2 regions of the Micrococcus sp. M4NT genome follow, and region 1 is predicted to be linked to the other one. Evidence: predicted binding sites of a transcription regulator. Region 1 holds the regulator's gene; the other holds the start of a gene.
The links. Region 1 encodes HspR, which represses chaperone genes until heat shock. Its sites were predicted from a motif close to AAGTTGAGTCNNNNNGACTCAACTT; they were not measured.

Region 1 (4,408 bases):
CAGTCCGCGTACTCCGTGGACAAGCTCCTGGCCGACAACGCGGACAAGCTGCCCGAGGACGTCAAGACCGAGGTCCAGGCCGACGTCGACGCCCTCAAGGCCGCCCTGGAGAAGCAGGACAACGACGACGAGGTCAAGGCCGCGTTCGAGAAGCTCCAGGCCTCCCAGGTGAAGATCGGCGAGGCGCTCTACGCCCAGCAGGGCTCCGAGCAGCAGGCCGACGCCGGCGCCGAGGCCCCCCAGGCCGAGGACGAGGACATCGTCGACGCCGAGGTCGTCGACGAGGACGACGAGAAGAAGAACTGACGCACCCGCGCCGTCGTCGGCGCCGGCGAGCCCTGCGGCCCGCCGGCCCGACGGGGCCCGCGACAGCACCGGTGGGCCGGTCACGGCGATCGCACGTCCGTGACCGGCCCACCGGCCTCTCACCCCAGACTTCCGGCGCGCACGGCGCGCCGACGCAGCGAAAGGACCCATCATGAGCGAGAACACCGCCGACCGCCCGGACGACGACCGGACCCCGGGCGAGCAGGGCTCCGAGGAGCAGGCCTTCACGTTCCAGGATCGCCGCCGGATCGACCCGGAGACCGGCCGCCCGCGCGGCGAGGCCGCCCCCGACGCCGAGCCGCAGGACGCGCCGGCCCAGGACGAGGGCGACGCCTTGGCCCAGGCCGCGCGCATCCTCGACGATGCCGGAGCCGAGGCCGGCGCGGCGCCGTCCGGGTCCTCCCGCGAGGCCGAGCTGGAGACGGACCTGCGCCGCCTGCAGGCCGAGTACGTGAACTACAAGCGCCGCGTCGACCGCGACCGGGACCTCGCGAAGGACCAGGGCGTCCTGAAGGCCGTTCTGGCGCTGATCCCCGTGCTGGACGACCTCGACGCGGCGCGGTCCGCCGGCGACCTGGCCGAGGGCCCCTTCGCCAAGATCGCCGAGAAGCTCGACTCCGCCCTCGCGGGCCTCGGCGTGCAGCGCCACGACCAGGAGGAGCTGGCGGGCGTCGAGTTCGACCCCGCGCTCCACGAGGCCGTCATGCGCCAGCCCCACCCCGAGATCCCCGCCGACCACGTGGTGCAGGTGTTCCGCAACGGCTACGTCCGGGACGGCCGCGTGCTGCGCGCCGCCCAGGTGATGGTCTCCGCCGGGGACGAGTGAGCCACGGCTGAACCGCACCGATCACCGCACCACGACGAACGAAGGGAGGCGCCATGGCCTCGCAGGATTGGATGGACAAGGACTTCTACGCGTCCCTCGGGGTGTCCAAGGACGCCTCCGAGGCCGACGTCAAGAAGGCCTACCGCAAGCTGGCCCGCACGCATCACCCGGACCAGAACCCCGGCGATGAGGCCGCGGAGAAGAAGTTCAAGGAGATCTCCGAGGCCTACGCGGTGCTCAGCGACCCCAAGGAGCGCCAGGAGTACGACGCCGTCCGCGCGATGGGCGGCGGCGCCCGCTTCACCGCCCCCGGCGGCGGGGCCGGCGGGGGCTTCGAGGACGTCTTCGGCGGGATGTTCGGCGGCGGCGCCGGACCCCGCGGCGCTCAGGCGGGCCCGGACCTGAACGACCTCTTCGGAGACATGTTCGGCGGGTTCGGCGGCCAGCCGGGCTTCGGGCCGGCCGGCGGCGGCTTCGGCCAGCAGCGACCCGCCAAGGGTGCGGACCGCACCGCCACCACCACCATCTCCTTCCGGGGCTCGATCGAGGGCACGACGGTCTCCCTGCGGGCGGCCGACGGGGAGGTCGTGGACGTCAAGGTGCCCAAGGGCATCCGGGACGGCCAGAAGGTCCGTGCCCGCGGCAAGGGCTCGCCGGGCGCGGCGGGCCGCGGCGACCTGATCGTCACCGTGAAGGTGCGCGAGCACGAGTTCTTCCACCGCGACGGCGACACCCTCCGCATCACCGTGCCCGTCACCTTCCCCGAGGCCGCGCTCGGCGCGACCATCGAGGTGCCCACCCTCGAGAGGACCGTGAAGGTCAAGGTCCCGGCGGGCTCCGCCTCGGGCAGGACCCTGCGCCTCAAGGGCCGCGGCGTCGAGACCTCGAAGGGCGCCGGGGACCTCCTGGTCGAGCTGCAGGTGGCCGTGCCCACCGAGCTCACCGACGAGGCGCGCGCCGCCGTCGAGGCCCTCGCTGCCGCCACCGCCGGCGACGATCCGAGGCGGGAGCTGGCCCGGAGGGCCGACTGGTGAGCGCCGGGCCCCGGCGCTCCGAGGCCGCCGACCGGGCCGCCCGCGACGCGCGGGAGCGCGGCGGCGAGTGGACCGCGCCCGTGTTCGTCATCTCCACCGCCGCGGCGATGACGGACATGCACCCGCAGACCCTGCGCCAGTACGACCGCCTCGGCCTCGTGGTGCCCCAGCGCCAGGGCGGGCGGCAGCGCCGCTACTCCCGCGCCGACGTCGAGCGCCTCCAGACCATCCAGGCGCTGAGCCGCGAGGGCGTCTCCCTCGAGGGGATCCGCCGGATCGTCGCCCTGCAGCGCGAGGTGGAGCAGCTGCAGGACACCGTGGTGGAGCTCGCCTCCCAGGTGGACCGACTGCACCAGGTCTCGCGGCTGGCCCGCGTGTTCACGGTGGGTGCCGCCGGTGACGTCTCGGCGCGCTACGCCGACCGCCGCTCGGGCGCCGGTCGCCCGGACGGCGTCGCCCCCGCGTCCGGAGCCGCGGAGCCGGGCACCCCGTCCGGCGCCGCGCGGCGCGGTGCGGCCGTGCGCGCCCTGCCCGCGGGCACCGCCCGTTCCCGCCGGATCCTCGCGTGGAACCCGCCGCAGGCCTGACGCCGCTGGCGTTCACGGCCCCGCAGCGCGCCGCCCGCCGGGAACGGCTGCGGGAGGACCTGGGCCGGAAGGACCGGTTCGACCCGCGGCGCCGCGCCGCGCTGGAGGGCCTCGCCCACGCGCTCGCCCCGGACTCCATGGACCGTGCCCTGCCGGCGCGCGAGCTGCTGGCCCACGACCTCGAGGGCCGCGGTGGGCCCACCGCGGCCGTGTGCGCTGGAGACCCCGCCACCGCCACCCATCTGACCTGGATGGTCTCCGGCATGGGCATCCGCCCGGACACCGCCCTGTGGGGCGCGGCGCACGAGGCCGCTCAGCTGGCCGCGGCCCAGCACGCGGCGGGGGCGCCCCGCCCCGTCGTCGTCGCGTGGCTGCGCTACCCTGCACCCGCGCCGTGGCGCGTGGTCCTCGACCGCCCCGCGCGGGAGGCCGGCCGGCAGCTCGCCGACGACGTCGCCGCGTGGTGGGCGCACCTGCACGCGTCGGGGCTGCGCGCCCGGGGCACCGCGGTGCACGGGGCCGTGGACGCCCACTCGTACGGCTCCCTCGTGGCGGGGCACGCCCTGCGAGAGCTCGACGAGCGGGGGCTCCTTCCGGCCGACTCCGCGGCCACCGATCCCACGCCCCACAGCGCGGAGCGCCCCGTCGAGACCCTCGTGGTGTCCGGGGCGGTGGGCCTGCCGCTCGCCCTCCTCTCGGGAGCCCGTGCGCTCGGCGCGGCCACCGGCCGGGTGTTCGAGGCCCGCGCGCCCGGAGACGTGCTCTCCCTCCTCGGCCGGCTCGGCGGGCTGCGGCAGGCCTGGCCCGGCGCCGTCGCCCTGCCCGTGGAACCCGTCCCGGGGATGGACGGGGCCGCCGTGCGCGGCCACGACACCTCGCGCTGGACGCCTGCGGCCGGCGACGACGCGCCGCGGGGCTACCGCGATCCGGGCTCCGTGACGCTCGCGGCCGCCGCCCGCGTCACCGCGGGCCAGCCGCTCGGCCTTCAGCGCCTCCGGTAGGCGAGGTCGAAGACGAGCCGGCCGGCGCGCTGGGACTTGGCCTCGAAGCTCGTGACGGGGCGGCCCTCGAACCGCGGAGCCCACCCGCCCTCGTGGTCCACCGGGTCCTCCGCCTCGCTCGCGGCCACGGCCTCCCCGAGTCCCGCGCGCAGGGGGCGCTCCTCGGCGGCCGCGTCCTCCCATCCGGCCGGCAGCGGCTGCGCGCCCACCTCGAGCTCGAGGCCCTCGCGGCGCACGCGGGTCAGCGGGGAGTCCTCCCCGGACGCGCGGCCCGGGAAGAGGTTCTCGAACTCGGGGTGGGCCTCCAGGACCTCGCGCATCTGCACGGCGTACCCGGACCAGTCGGTGGCCAGGCGCAGCACGCCGCCGGGGGCGAGCACGCGGGCCACGCGGTCCGCGAAGGCGGGGGAGACGAGGCGGCGCTTGTGGTGGCGCTTCTTGTGCCACGGGTCCGGGAAGAACACCCACACCTCCCCCACGGAGCCGGGCTCGAGCAGCTGGTCCAGCAGCTCGGGGGCGTTGGCCTCCACGGCCCGCACGTTGGTGAGCCCGCGGTGCTCCACCTGCGCCATGAGCGCCGCGAGCCCCGGCACGTACACCTCCACCGAGAGCACGTTCCAGTCCGGCCGGTCC
Region 2 (4,408 bases), on a different contig from region 1:
GAAGACCATATGGCGAGAGCCCGAGTTCCTCCGAGAACCACGCCCACGTGATTGGCGCCGCCTCAAGCCAGGACTCCACGTCGTCTAGTCCAAGGGCCTTGACGTCTCTCCAGACGTTGTCGCTCCGCTTGCTTGCAGCCCATCTGGCCCGTGTCGTCCAAGGACGCAGGATCGCTTCCACATAAGTGCAGTCTGATGTCGAAGTCGCATATGGAGCGTCTATTCGCTTGGTGTAGTCCTTGTCGGCCTTGGAGTTGGGGCTGGAATCGACTGACAGTTCCCACACGGACAAGCCGTCCGGAACCCAAGCCGTCGCTTTCGCCGTCCGGACTGAACCGTCCCAATCGCCAGCCGCCACCCCGTCGCCCGCGGGCATCCCAAGTTCGACCAGGCCTGGCGTGGTTTCCAGGATGAGGCGTCGCACTAGACGTGGGAACTCGGACTGCGAGGAGCGTGTGTCAGCCCAGCTCCGCAGCTGGTTTCGGTCGACGTATCCCACTTTGTTCTTCATGGCTACGATCTCCGATCGAGTACAACCTGGTCCTCACACTCAGTGGGCAGCCCAGGTCCGACCTAGGCGAATATTGCGCCAGGAAGACTCCCACTAATCAATCGAGTGCTCCGGCTTAAATAAATCGGCAAATACTCTCCTATAGGAGAATTTTACACGTTGAACCGGAACTCCACCACGTCCCCGTCCTTCATCACGTACTCCTTGCCCTCCATGCGCACCTTGCCCGCGGCCTTCGCCTCGGCCATGGAGCCGGCGGCCACGAGGTCGTCGAAGGAGACGATCTCGGCCTTGATGAAGCCGCGCTGGAAGTCGGTGTGGATCACGCCGGCGGCCTCGGGCGCCGTCGCGCCGACGGGGATGGTCCACGCGCGCGTCTCCTTCGGCCCCGCCGTCAGATACGTCTGCAGGCCGAGCGTTGAGAAGCCGACGCGAGCCAGCTGGTCCAGCCCGGACTCGTCCTGGCCGTTCATCTCCAGCATCTCGCGGGCCTCGTCCTCGGAGAGCTCCACGAGGTCGGACTCCAGCTTGGCGTCCAGGAACACGGCCTGAGCGGGAGCCACCAGGTCGCGCAGCTCCTGCTGCCTGGCCTCGTCCCCCAGCACGCCGTCGTCCGAGTTGAACACGTAGATGAACGGCTTGGCGGTGAGCAGGCTCAGCTCCCGCAGCCGGTCCATGTCCAGCTTGTCCTTGTCCTTCGCCGCGAAGATCGTCTCGCCCCGCTCCAGCACCGCGAGCGCGGCCTTGAGCGCCTCGAGGTCGGCGGGCTCCTTCTTCTTGCCCTTGACCTCCTTCTCGACGCGCGGGATCGCCTTCTCCACGGTCTGCATGTCCGCGATGATCAGCTCGGTGTTGATGGTCTCCATGTCCGAGGCCGGGTCCACCTTGCCGTCCACGTGGACGACGTCGCCGTCGTCGAACGCGCGCACCACCTGGGCGATCGCGTGGGCCTCGCGGATGTTCGCCAGGAACTGGTTGCCCAGGCCCTCCCCCTCGGAGGCGCCCTTCACGATGCCGGCGATGTCCACGAAGGACACCGTCGCCGGCAGGATGCGCTCGGAGCCGAAGATCTCGGCCAGCTGGGGCAGCCGCTCGTCCGGCAGGTTCACCACGCCCACGTTCGGCTCGATCGTCGCGAACGGGTAGTTCGCCGCGAGCACGGTCTGGCGCGTCAGCGCGTTGAACAGGGTCGACTTGCCCACGTTGGGCAGTCCCACGAATCCGATAGTCAAAGCCACGCATCGAGTCTACCGGCGGCTCCGTCTCCCATCGGCATGGCAACGGGGCCGCTCCCCGAAGGGAACGGCCCCGTCCACGTGGTCGCGCGGCACGACGCCGTCGTGTCGCCTCGCGCGGGCGGTTCACCGCCGCCGGTGCGTCACTCGCCGGAGGTCTCCTGCTCCCCCGCGCCGGGCTCGTTCTCCACGGTCTCCCCGGAGATCTGGGTGGCGGCACCGGAGTGCTTCACGTCGATCTTGCGCGGCTTGGCCTGCTCGGCCACCGGAATGGTCAGCGTCAGCACGCCGTCGGCGTAGTCCGCCTCCACCTGGTCCAGGGCGAGGCCGCGGCCCAGGGTCAGCTGGCGGGCGAAGGCGCCGGCGGAACGCTCACGGGTCAGCCACTGGCGACCCTCGCCGTCGGACTTCTCCTTGCGCTCGGCGCGGATGGTGAGCGTGCGCTCCTCCACGTCCACGTCGATCGAGCTCGGGTCCACGCCCGGCAGCTCCACCTCGGCGACGAACCGGTCGCCCTCCCGGTAGAGGTTCATGGGCATCGAGCCCTGGCCGGCCACGCGCGCGATGCCGTTCATGAAGCGGTCCATCTCACGGAAGGGATCAACAGTACGAGCCATCATTCACTCCTCGTCAGTGTGGTGCGGCCGCTCCCGGTGAGCGGCGTCCGCCCGGTGCAACGCTCGTCCCCCCGCGGGTATTCCGCGAACCTGAGTCACTCTCGCTCAGGTCCTCACGCCGCACCCACGGTCTACCCTGACGGCGTACCCGCCCCGCCGCCGGAGAGGTCCCTCCCATGCTCAGCGTCCTGCGCCAGCCCACCTACGCGCGGCTGTTCGGCGCGCAGGTCATCGCGCTGCTCGGAACCGGCCTGCTCACCGTGGCGCTGGGCCTGCTCGCCTACGACATCGCGGGCGCGGACGCCGGCGTCGTGATGGGCACCGTCATGGCCGTCAAGATGATCGCGTATGTGCTCATCTCCCCTGTCACCACGGCGCTCGTCGCCCGCCTGCCTGCGCGCCCCGTCCTGATCGGCGCGGACTTGGTGCGGGCCGCCGTCGCGCTCTCCCTGCCGTTCGTCACCGAGGCGTGGCAGACGTACGCGCTGGTGTTCCTGCTGCAGTCCGCCTCGGCCACGTTCACCCCCACGTTCCAGGCCGTGATCCCCACCGTGCTCCCCGAGGAGCGGGAGTACACCCGCGCGCTCTCCCTCTCCCGCCTCGCCTACGACGTCGAGTCCCTCGTCAGCCCCCTGCTCGCCGCCGCCCTCCTGACAGCGATGAGCTACCACAGCCTCTTCGTGGGCACCGTGGTCGGCTTCCTCGCCTCAGCGGCGCTCGTGGCCTCAGCCCGCTTCCCCGCGGTGCAGGCCCCCGCCCCCGCGCCCTTCCTGGACCGGCTCACCCGGGGCACGCGCCTCTTCCTGGCCTCCCCCGAGCTGCGGGGGCTGCTCGGCCTCAACCTCGTGGTCGCCACGACGACGGCCATGGTCATCGTCAACACCGTCGTCCTCGTGCAGGCCGAGCTGGGCCGGCCGCAGGAGGACGTCGCGCTGCTGCTGACCGCGCACGGCGTCGGCTCCATGCTCGTGGCCCTGACCCTGCCGTCCTGGCTCGACCGTGTTCCCGACCGCCGTGTCATGCTCGCCGGCGCCGCTGCCCTGCCCCTGCTCTTGCTGGCCGGCGTCGGTGCGCTCGTGGGGATGGAGGGCACGGCACGGTGGGCCGCGCTGCTCACGGTCTGGGCCCTGCTGGGCGCGGCCACCTCTGCCGTGCTCACCCCGTCCGCCCGACTGCTGCGCCGAGGCAGCACGGAGCAGGACCGCCCCGCCGTCTTCGCCGCGCAGTTCTCCCTCTCCCACGCGTGCTTCCTGCTGACCTATCCGCTCGCGGGGATCCTCGGCGCGTCCCTCGGCCTGGCCGCGGTGGGCCTGGTGCTGGTCGGGATCGGTGCGCTCGGACTGGCGTTCGGGGCGGCCTCCTGGCGCGGGCTCGCTCCGCGCCGCCCCGCTCCCGCGCACCCATGACATCCGTCATGCCCACCTCCTGGCGGCGGCGACGACGACGCACGGGCAGGTGGCCGTCGTCGCGCGGGACCGCGGCGGGCTCTAGGGGCGGACCACGGCGAGCGCCGTGCGGAAGGCCTGCTCCGCCTTCTCGCCGTACGGCACGAAGATCACCTCGCGCACGGTGTGTCCCACCTCGTCCGCCATGGCATCGGAGGTCTCGACGGCGATGCGCGCGGCGTCGTCCATGGGCCAGCCGTAGACGCCCGCGGAGATGGCGGGGAACGCCACGGTCTCCGCCCCCAGTTCCCTCGCCACCCGCAGCGACTCGCGGTAGCAGGAGGCCAGCGTGTCCGACTTGTCGATGGTCTTCGCCCACGTGGGCCCCACCGTGTGGATGACCCAGCGCGCGGGCAGGCGCCCCGCCGTCGTCGCCACGGCCTGACCGGCGGGCAGCCCGTCCTTCAGCGTGGTCTCCCGCAGGCGGCGGCACTCGGCGAGGATCTCCGGGCCGCCCCGGCGGTGGATGGCGCCGTCCACGCCGCCCCCGCCGAGGAGGCGGGAGTTGGCCGCGTTCACGACGGCGTCGGCTGCGGTGGCGGTGATGTCCCCGGGGGCGATGACCAGCTTCATGCGTGCCACCGTAGGGGCCTGGGCGAG

Region 2: a site for HspR is predicted at 2,451-2,475, ahead of NJC10_RS01365 (Hsp20/alpha crystallin family protein). Genes of this name have one in related genera too.

Annotation. Positions count from the first base shown of each region.
Region 1 covers NZ_JAMYEH010000003.1:183,004-187,411, forward strand. Annotated here, with positions in the region: gene dnaK (molecular chaperone DnaK) at 1-306, shown strand, start outside; gene NJC10_RS03280 (nucleotide exchange factor GrpE) at 479-1,153, shown strand; gene NJC10_RS03285 (DnaJ C-terminal domain-containing protein) at 1,207-2,187, shown strand; gene NJC10_RS03290 (heat shock protein transcriptional repressor HspR) at 2,184-2,774, shown strand; gene NJC10_RS03295 (alpha/beta hydrolase) at 2,753-3,775, shown strand; gene trmB (tRNA (guanosine(46)-N7)-methyltransferase TrmB) at 3,760-4,408, opposite strand, start outside.
Region 2 covers NZ_JAMYEH010000001.1:268,054-272,461, reverse strand. Annotated here, with positions in the region: gene NJC10_RS01375 (hypothetical protein) at 1-286, opposite strand, end outside; gene ychF (redox-regulated ATPase YchF) at 664-1,749, opposite strand; gene NJC10_RS01365 (Hsp20/alpha crystallin family protein) at 1,890-2,363, opposite strand; gene NJC10_RS01360 (MFS transporter) at 2,540-3,769, shown strand; gene NJC10_RS01355 (O-acetyl-ADP-ribose deacetylase) at 3,851-4,381, opposite strand.